3 regions of the Cutibacterium acnes genome follow, and region 3 is predicted to be linked to each of the others. Evidence: riboswitches for the same ligand, from Rfam matches in the RefSeq annotation. Region 3 holds a riboswitch; each other region holds the start of a gene.

Region 1 (3,274 bases), 740 kb from region 3:
TTGCTCGCGGGCAGTAGTGCGCCGAAAGCGCTTGATCTTGCCAGCTTCCGCCTGCTCGACATACTGGGCGTAACGCTTGGAGAAGTCCGATCCGGTAAGCTCGGTGAGATCCTGGGTTTCGGCGGGATCGAAGAGGTACCAGTCCTCGTCTTTGGCGACACGCTTCATGAACTCGTCGGAGATCCACACCGCAGTGTCGGCGGTGCGGGTGCGTCGGTACGGGTCACCGGAGTTCTGCCGCAGGTCGAGGAACTGCGGGAAGTCCATGTGCCAGTTCTCCAGGTAGAAGCACAAGGCGCCGAGCTTCTTGCCTCCCCGAGAGACCGCACGCAGTGTGGAGTCAAAGGTGTGTATGAAGGGGATCGGCCCAGTTGATGCAGTGTTATCTGAGCGGATCGGGGATCCCTCGCAGCGAAGATCCGACATCGACAACCCAATGCCGCCGGTGCCCTTGGTGATCCACATGACGTCGCGGATCGTCTGGGCGATGTGCTCCAGATTGTCCTCAGTGCGCATGACGAAGCAGTTAGATAGCTGAGCCGATGGCGTCCCCGCATTGACAAGGGTGGATCCAGCGGCCAGGTGGCGCAGGTTGCTCATGGAGTCGTAAAGGGCCAGCGCCGAGGAAGTGGGATCGTCCTCAGTGAGGCTCAGCCCCATCGCGACGCGCATCCAGAAGTACTGCGGTACCTCCAAAGCCTGCTTATCGGGAGTGCGCAAGAGATAACGGTTGATCATGGTGCGCACGCCCATGAACCCGATGAGGTCGTCACGAGTGGGGTCGAGGGCAGCTGCAAGCGTCTCGAGGTCGAAATCTCGTCCCAGACGCTCGTCAAGGTGACCATCGGCGACAAGCTTGGCGATCGTGCGCGGGAAATAGTTGCGGTGCAGATCCTGCACCCTCTCGGGGTCGACGTCACCTAGATCGTCATGGGTGTCGCCAAAGACCTCTTTGTAGAGCTTCTTGACGGCGATCCGGCTGGCGATAGTGTCAAAGGCTGGATCGTCCTTAGCGTTGCCTAGGGCCACCTGAATGACGGCTTCGTCGAGGGCGTCGGTGGTCATCCCGTCAAAGAGGGTGATCTCCACCTCTGCCTGCAGCAGGGTTGCCCGGGCGACGGCGTCGTCAAGGCCGCGGGCCGAGTCCATGATCGAGGCAGCGACTTCGTTACCGTCGTAGGGGGCTAAAGACCCGTCACGCTTGCGGACGCGGATGGTCGAAATGGGGTCGGCGCTCATTGCAATTCCTCCGTGCGATGCCGTGGGCACGCGACCGGGCGGAATGCGGCAGGGACAGTGGTCCCCCTGAACGCTGCGATACTTCCCGCGAGATCGCGAACCGGGCCCCGCGGTTGCGGGACCACACCTGGCAGGTCTTCGGGCTCATGAGCTCGTCCTGATCGGACTCCTACTAGCCGTCGCTTCCCATGCCAAAGCACAGTGCGTCATGACGGCGGTCGTTCTCATATACCGCTGCGGGGCAGCTCCGGATTCACACCGGATTCCCTCTTGGCCCGTGCGAACACGGGAACCACGTGCATTCGTCACTATATGAAGGGCGAGCAAGGGGAGTCAACGGAGGATATTCCCGGGCCTCGCCGTCGGCAGTTTGGCTTCGTAGCATCGTGTTCGACCGCCTGAAACGTTGGAGAAATCACCGCGTACCGGGGCGAGTAACTGCCGCTTTGTTAGTCGTGCCCACCCTTCGTCGGCGCATCCAGGTGTGACGCAGTCCGTGTGGTCAGCCCGAAGAGGATCGTAAGTAAGGTGACCGCGGACAGCGCCGTCACATACCCGATGAAGGCGGGGATCGCGTCACCCTGTTTCGCCCACACGTAAATGAGTGGAGCCGTGCCGCCGAACAGGGAATTCGCGAAACCATGGGCCATCCCAACACCCAGCGCCCTGACATCGGTTGGGAAAAGGTCGGACTTCACAACTGTGGAGATCGAGGTATATCCGGTAAGGAAGATATAGCCCATGAGCAGCATGAGGAATGCAGTTACGGGCTTGCGGGCATGCGACAGACAGGTCACGAGAACCCAGGTATAAACGACTCCACCGGCGGCAAAGAAGAGCAACACCGGTTTGCGTCCGATCCGGTCACCGATGAGGCCTCCCAGCGGTTGCCCGAGCATGAGGATGAATAGGGCGATGAGGTTGACCGCGGTTGCCGCCATCGGAGTGCTGCTGAAAGTCGAATGGACGATATTCGGTGCATTGACGGTGTAGACGTAGAAGCACAGGGTACCGCCGCTGGCGATGGTAAAAGCCAGGAGGAAGTTACCGAGATGGTTTCCAAAGAGCTCTTTCAGACTTCCTGACGAGCTGTCCTCACCCGACCGCACGGATTTAAGATGTTCGGTACTCAGCGATTTATCCATCGTCTTCTGCATGAAGAAAACGATGAGCGCTGCGACGCCACCGATGAAGAATGGGATGCGCCATCCCCAGGCATGGATCGTGGCCTCACTCATGAGGGAGGACAGCAGGAGTAGGACGGCCTGGGCTGTCACTAAACCACCCACGAGGGTGAAGTACTGGAACGAGGAGAAGAAACCGCGGTGTCCCTTGGTGGAGGCTTCTGACATGTAGGTGGCCGAGGTGCCGTACTCACCTCCTGTGGCGAATCCTTGCACGATACGACAGATGAGCAACAGGATCGGGGCCCCCACTCCGATGGTGCCTCGGGTGGGCAACACGGAGATGACGAGGGAGCCGACGGCCATGATTGTCACTGCCATGATGAGGGCGGACCGACGTCCGTGACGGTCGGCCCAGCGACCGAAGAACCACGATCCGAACGGCCTCATGATGAAGGTCGCCCAGAAAATCGCGTAGATGTAGATGCTCTTGTGCGGGTCGTCAGGCGAGAAGAACTGGTCCTCGAAATAGGCTGCGAACGTCGTGTACGTGTACACGTCGAACTACTCGACGAGGTTGCCCATCGACCCCTTGACGGTGTTCCATACTGCGCGGTACACGTCCGATTCGCTGCGTACTGATGCTGACCTGGTGCTCTGTGCGTCTGACATCTCGTCCCCCGGCATTGGCGGGACCGCATCAACTCGTCGGGCGTGGCGATTGCGGTAGGTCCCGACGGACACGGCCAATCGGCGTGGAGTCGTCATCGACATCGCCGATTCGAGCACTGTACGTGTGCCTGGGGTCACGTGACGAACTAATTCTCAGCCACGCGCGGCCGACCGTGGTGGTGAAACCGACTGTCACCGCCAGGCGCCGCGGAATCGCGCCGGGTGCCACGGGGCCTCCT
Region 2 (3,274 bases), 720 kb from region 3:
AGTTTTGGCTCAGACTAAGCGTGGCTTCGATGATGGCCCGCATCTGGGCGTCACGATTAGCGCCCGGGGTGGCATTCGCGCGCTCACGTAGGTAGTAGAGGATGGCGGCCATACCAATTGCTGACTGGTCGGCGTCTCCACTGACCTCCTGGACGTTCTGGCCGGGGTAATGGTCGGGGTTTCCGACCAGGATGGCACCTGCTAGACGCTGTGGGGTGTCGGTCTGAGCAAGGGCCTGCGTGATGGCTTGTGACCCCTGGGAAAAACCAGCGAGAACCACCCATTCCTTAGGGCACTGCTTTTTCTCGGTATTAAGCAAGGCGATGAGTTTTTTGGCTCCCAGAGCTGCTGAATCGAAATATTCGGTTGATGGCATCGTGGAGTCGAAGAGCAGAGAGCTCATCGGGGTGTTCTGCAAGGTGTGGGGGTCAGCGGCCGGGTAGTTCAGGTACACCTGACGAACGGTCCCCTTGCCTCGCCACTTTTGCGCTAGGGCGTCACGGATTGACGTAATCGTGTCGCCGTACGGCGGGGTCTCCCCCGACCCTCGCACGCCTACAAACATGACCGAAGCACAGTCCATTCTCGCGGCCATGTCGGAGGACACCGGGGTCGAATCCCAGCCCATACCCGCTCCCGGGCCCCCGTCAACCGATGGCCGTGAGGTCGGGGTCTCACTGACGTACGCGGTACTGGTGGTCGTCGGAGTAGGGCTTGGCGGTGCGGCGCTGGCAGAAAGGGGCACCGAAACCAGGCCGAAAAGGACAAGGACGATGAGAAGTGCCTGCCGAACCTTCACGATGTCAGTCAAGCAGGTGCCGCGGACACCCGCGACACCTGCCTCATCGGTACAGGATGGCTCAGGACTGCTGGAAGGTTCCGGTGATTGACGCCGAGTCCAACTCGGTGGTGTGGATGGCGAAGCGCACTTGGACGTTTGCCGCCTCGTCGGGGATGTCGAGGTGTTCAGTCGGCATGGCATGGACAGTGTGGATGTAACGGTGAGCGGGGCCGGGAGGCGGACAGGCGCCGGAGTAGCCCTCCTCCTGGTAATCGTTGGTCCACTCCCGTCCCCCAGCGGGCAGCGGGCCGCCCTCGCCAAGAGAGGTGACGTCGGCCGGGATATCGGCGAGAATCCAGTGCCAGAAACCTGATCCGGTGGGGGCGTCAGGGTCGTAGATGGTGATGGCGTACGACTTGGTGCCCTCTGGGCCGGGTGTCCAACTGAGCTGGGGGCTGATGTTCTTGCCGCCCGCGTCGGCGTGGGCGTAGGCCAGTTCGATTGGCTGACCCTCGGTGATGGATGTGCTGGTGATCTTCATGGGAGTGTCCTTTCCCTGAGCGTGTGTCCATCATGCCAGCCGCCGCTACAAGGATGGAAAACCGGTTTGTAAGGCCAGACTCTGCGCTGTTTCGTGGCAACTCGGGGGGTCGCGTGCAGGTGTGCCACCAATGCGTATACCCTTTATCTTGTGCTGGTTCCCATCGTCAGGCACCAGATGTAGGGGATAACCCTTCGTGTGGCGGTGATGGGAGGCAAGAGGGAATCCGGTGGGAAACCGGAACTGCCCCGCAGCGGTAACAGGGAACGACGGCGACATCACGCACTGGCCAGCTGGCTGGGAAGCGTCGCTCGGTAGGAACCCGTCTAACGACGGAGGGCCCTGAAGTCCGAATACCTGCCAGTACCCGGGTCAACGACCCGGTACGACAACGGGCGCGCGGGACGACCCGGGGCTATCCATGCTCCACCTGTGCGCTGCTTCGAGGAGTGAGCATGTCGACGATCGTTCAACCAGACGACCAGACCATTAGTCAGCAACGCGCAGTACCGACGTCCATTCGCAAACGTGACGGCAGGGTGATCCGCTTCGACTCGACGAAGATCGTCGAGGCTGTCCGTAAGGCTTTCGTGGCATGCGGGATGGGTACCTCCGAGTTGCATGCATCTGAGGTTGCCTTGGAGGTCATGTCTCGGCTGAGCGAGATGGGCGAGGAGACCCCGGACGTTGAGACCATCCAGGATCTCGTCGAGAAGACGCTCATGGACCAGGGGCATGACGACGTCGCCAAGGCATACATCCTGTACCGACAGCGCCGCACCGTCGCCCGTGACCAGCAGTCAGCATTGATGCGCACCCTGCGCGAGATCACTTTCGCGTCCGCAGAGGAGGCTGATGCCAAGCGGGAGAACGCCAACGTTGACGGCAACTCCGCTATGGGGTCGATGCTGCGCTATGGCACCGAGTCAGCCAAACAGTTCAACTTGCTGGAGGTACTCGACCCTGCCCACGCCGCCGCCCACCGTGACGGTGACATCCATATCCACGACCTCGATTTTCTTACTCTGACAACTACCTGCTGCCAGATTAACCTCACCGACTTGTTCGAGCACGGGTTCTCCACCGGCCACGGTGTGCTGCGTGCCCCGCAGTCCATCGGGTCATACGCAGCCTTGGCTTGCATTGCCATCCAGTCCAACCAGAATGACCAGCACGGTGGTCAGGCCGTGCCAAATTTTGATCGTGACATGGCACCGGGTGTCGCCAAGACCTTTAGGCGCGCCGCCCAGACCGGTCTGGCACGAATCTTTGAGGTTCTTGGGGGCGACGAGGACAAGGTTGACGAGGTGCGGGAAGCGGCCTCGGAATGGACGTTGGAACCTGACGAGACTGGTCTTGCTGCCGAGCGCGAGCAGGTCGGGCGGCTGTTTGCTGGACTCGTCCGCGACACTGATCGCCTTGCCGAGCGGATTCGTCGTCAGGCCCTCGAAGAGACCCGACGCCAGACCTACCAGGCGATGGAGGCCCTCATCGCCAACCTCAACACCATGAACTCGCGGGCCGGAGCGCAGACGCCATTCTCGTCGATCAACTACGGTACCGACACACGCCCGGAGGCGCGGATGGTAATGCGCTGCCTGTTGGAGGCCACCGAGGCGGGGCTGGGTGGCGGGGAGACCGCGATCTTCCCGATCCAGATCTTCCGGGTACAGAAAGGGGTCAACCTCAACCCGGGCGATCCCAACTACGACCTGTTCCGGCTGGCGTGCCGGGTGAGCGCCAAGCGGCTGTTCCCGAACTTCTCCTTCCAGGATGCCCCCTTCAACGCCGAGTTCTACCGGCCTGGCCACCCCGAGACGGAAATCGCGTACATGGGTTGCCGCACTCGGGTGATGTCGAACGTGCATGACCCGTCCCGGGCCCAGACCTGGGGACGTGGAAACCTGTCGTTCACGTCGATCAACCTGCCCAGATTGGCCATCGAAGCCCAT
Region 3 (3,274 bases):
CCGTCGCCGTGCCGATCGCCGTGTGTGCGGTGTTGAGCGCCCTCATTGACGTCTTCGTCGCTCCGGCAGCGGCCCTCGTGCTCGTCCTCGTCATTGTCATCGTTTGTCTGAGAGGGTCGTGGTTGGTCGACGCCCTCGTTATCGTCGTTAGTGCCATCGGCTTCGATTTCTTCCTCACCTACCCCTACCGGAGCATGAAGATCGCCTCGCGTCCCGACATCGAGGTGACGATTGTGCTCTTCGTCGTTGGTGCCGCGATCGCAGGCATTTCGCGGTGGGCACTGACGGCCTCAGATTTGGCTGAGCGACGACAGGGATATGTCACCTACGCTCTGGACGCGAGGTCGGGAGACATGAGTCGTGACGAGGTTGCTCAGCGTCTGGCCGGTCTGGTCGGGGCTGAGGCCGGAGCTTGGGTGGACGGAGCTCCACCTTCCGGGGAAGCTGTCATTCAGGACGCCACCGCCATGCGCACCGACGTCGGTCTGGAGGATCCCTCTCGGGTGGGATTCCCAACCGATCGCTTCATCTGTTTCCCCGCGGCCGGTGGTTACATCCGTATCTCGGCGGCATCGCGCCACGTGCGTCCCACCGCCGAGCAGATGCGGGCTGCCTGCTTACTCGCTTCCCAGATCAGCTGAGTCCGCAGTGGGGGTAGCCGGGCATGTCACTCAGTGCGTTGCCAGGTCCACGCCACGACGGTGCGGGCTGGCTTCCAGCCGTGTAACCGACCGATGACATCGGCGGTTTCGACTCCGAACCTGATGAGATCACCGCCTAGGTCACAGTGCAGGGTCTCCACTAGCATTTCGGCCTCCATAGTGACACCGTGAACGACGAGCCGACCGCCGATGGGAAGTCGTGGCCGGCACTGATTCACCAGGGCCTTGGTGGCTCCACCGCCGATGAACACTGCGTCGGGGTCAGGAAGCCCCTCGGGCAGTCCCTTTGCCAGATCGGCGTCGATCACGTCGAACTGGCCCGGAAGGGTGAGTTCGGACGCGTTAGTACGTGCGTTGGCGGCCCGCTCAGCCTTGCGTTCCAGCCCGATCGCCCGACAGGTTGGGTCAGTGCGGCACCATTCCACCGCGATTGACCCGGCTCCGGTACCGAGGTCCCATAACAGTTGACCAGGCATGGGCCGCAGGGCTGCCAGCGCAACGGCTCGTACCGCGTGCTTGGTGATGAGCCCGTCGTGGGCGAAGTGCTCCTCGGCCAGGCCGGGGGTACGTCCGAGGAGAGAGGTATCAGGATCGTGGGTCATGGGTGAAGCCTAGGCCAGTGCGCAAGCTGGCCCCCGGATCCGGGCCAACGCGGGGTGGGGGAGCCGAAGCCCGTGTGACACAATCAAGGGGACTCGCGGGGAGGAATTCGGTGCGAATCCGGAGCGGTCCCGCCACTGTGAGCGTCCCAGCGCAAGCCAGGTCTATCCCGTAAGTCAAGTCGCGGAAACGCCGCGGTACCAAGGGCGCGGACCCGAAGGAGGTCATCCATGCCGCACGCGCGCACTAGTGCCGAACCCGACGACGGACTGTCCACGAGGCAGCGGCGATTACGCCCGGTGCTGGTGGTTAACACCGGTGAGGGTAAGGGGAAAACGACGGCGGCTATGGGAACCGCCCTGCGTGCCTGGCATCAGGGATGGCGAGTTGGGGTCTTTCAGTTCGTGAAATCCGGGCGCTGGCACGTCGGTGAGGAAGATGCTCTTCGGGCGCTCGGACAGCTGCATGAGGAGATCGGCGTCGGAGGGCCGGTCACCTGGGAGGTGATGGGTACCGGGTGGTCTTGGACACGATCCTTTGATGCTGCGGAGAACCCTGAGGCGGCCGCCCGGGAAGGATGGCGCCACGTGTCTGATCTGTTGGCGCACGAGGCCCTCGACTTCTACCTCCTTGACGAATTCACCTACCCAATGGACTGGGGATGGCTCGACGTCGATGAGGTCGTCGAGACTTTGGTCAATCGCCCGGGAACTCAGCACGTCGTCATTACCGGACGTCGAGCACCGGATGCGCTTGTCGAGGTGGCCGATATCGTCACCGAGATGACGAAGATCAAACACCCGTTTGACGTTGGCCAGCGCGGCCAGGCGGGAATCGAGTGGTGATGCGCCTTCCACGAATTCTTATTGCCGCCCCGGCATCGGGTGGTGGCAAAACAACTGTTGCTACCGGTCTCATGGCAGCTCTTCGCGCCAGTGGCCGGACGGTGGCGCCTTTCAAGGTCGGACCGGACTACATCGACCCCGGATACCACTCGATGGCGAGTGGACGTCCCGGTCGCAACCTCGACTCCGTGATGTGCGGTGACGAGCTCATGGCCCCTCTGCTAGCCCACGGTTTCGTCACCCCTGATCCGGCCGATATTGCGGTTATTGAGGGGGTTATGGGGCTGTTCGACGGCCAGCTTGGGACTGGCCGTGGCTCCAGCGCCGAGATCGCCACGACGACCCGAACTCCGGTTGTCGTGGTCGTTGACACCGCGCATGCTTCGCTCACCCATGCCGCCGTCGTGGCTGGTTTGGCGACGTTCGATCCTGACGTCACCGTTGCGGGGGCGATTCTTAACCGGGTGGCCTCACCCCGTCACGGTGCCGAAGTCGCTCGGGGCTTGGCCCAACTGGGTATCCCGGTGCTCGGTCAGATCCCGCGTACCGAGTCGATCTTTGTGCCGTCGCGCCACCTCGGTCTGGTGCCAGCGGGGGAATGGGAAGACTCCGCGACCAAGGTTGCCGGGCTGGGGGGCCTCATTGCCGAATACGTCGATCTTGACGCCGTTATGGATATGGCTGCTACTGCCCCCGACCTCGACGTCGAGCCGTGGGACCCCGCCGCTGCCCTGGAATCCGCCGGCTGGCAAGGCCATCCATTCGGTGAGTCGCCGCTTGTGGGTATGTTCGCCGGACGGGCCTTCACCTTCCGGTACCCCGAGACCACCGAGATGCTGATAGCGGCAGGGTTCCGGGTCGTCGACGTTGATCCCCTTACGGATCGGCGCCTTCCTGACGGCATCCAAGGACTGTATTTGGGAGGCGGCTTTCCTCAGATGCATGCCACCGATTTGGAAACCAACTCGGAGCTGGGGGACGACGTACGGTCCCACGCTGAGGCCGGGATGCCGATTGTCGCCGAGTGCGCCGGGTTGTTGTATCTGTGCCGTCACCTTGACGGGCACGAGATGGCTGGCGTGCTACCGATGGATGCGGCCATGGCAAAGCGGCTCACGATGGGGTACCGCGTCGCTACACGTGACTCCATCAGTGTCGTTGGTCACG

Evidence for each region. Region 3 has a riboswitch for cobalamin ahead of cobO (cob(I)yrinic acid a,c-diamide adenosyltransferase). Riboswitches for the same ligand answer to the same signal wherever they lie in the genome.
Region 1: another riboswitch for cobalamin. It lies ahead of CPA42_RS11215 (ribonucleoside-diphosphate reductase subunit alpha); the one in region 3 lies ahead of cobO (cob(I)yrinic acid a,c-diamide adenosyltransferase).
Region 2: another riboswitch for cobalamin. It lies ahead of CPA42_RS11305 (anaerobic ribonucleoside triphosphate reductase); the one in region 3 lies ahead of cobO (cob(I)yrinic acid a,c-diamide adenosyltransferase).

The regions. Positions count from the first base shown of each region.
Region 1 is NZ_CP023676.1:2,227,104-2,230,377, reverse strand. It holds gene CPA42_RS11215 (ribonucleoside-diphosphate reductase subunit alpha) at 1-1,239, opposite strand, end outside; cobalamin riboswitch at 1,352-1,551, opposite strand; gene CPA42_RS11210 (MFS transporter) at 1,689-2,921, opposite strand; gene CPA42_RS11205 (hypothetical protein) at 2,928-3,152, opposite strand; gene CPA42_RS11200 (NADH:flavin oxidoreductase/NADH oxidase) at 3,228-3,274, opposite strand, start outside.
Region 2 is NZ_CP023676.1:2,250,333-2,253,606, reverse strand. It holds gene CPA42_RS11315 (cutinase family protein) at 1-628, opposite strand, end outside; gene CPA42_RS11310 (YbhB/YbcL family Raf kinase inhibitor-like protein) at 861-1,322, opposite strand; cobalamin riboswitch at 1,508-1,701, shown strand; gene CPA42_RS11305 (anaerobic ribonucleoside triphosphate reductase) at 1,778-3,274, shown strand, end outside.
Region 3 is NZ_CP023676.1:470,595-473,868, forward strand. It holds gene CPA42_RS02335 (DUF4118 domain-containing protein) at 1-641, shown strand, start outside; gene cbiT (precorrin-6Y C5,15-methyltransferase (decarboxylating) subunit CbiT) at 668-1,264, opposite strand; adenosylcobalamin (AdoCbl) riboswitch at 1,355-1,440, shown strand; gene cobO (cob(I)yrinic acid a,c-diamide adenosyltransferase) at 1,493-2,107, shown strand; gene CPA42_RS02350 (cobyrinate a,c-diamide synthase) at 2,107-3,274, shown strand, end outside.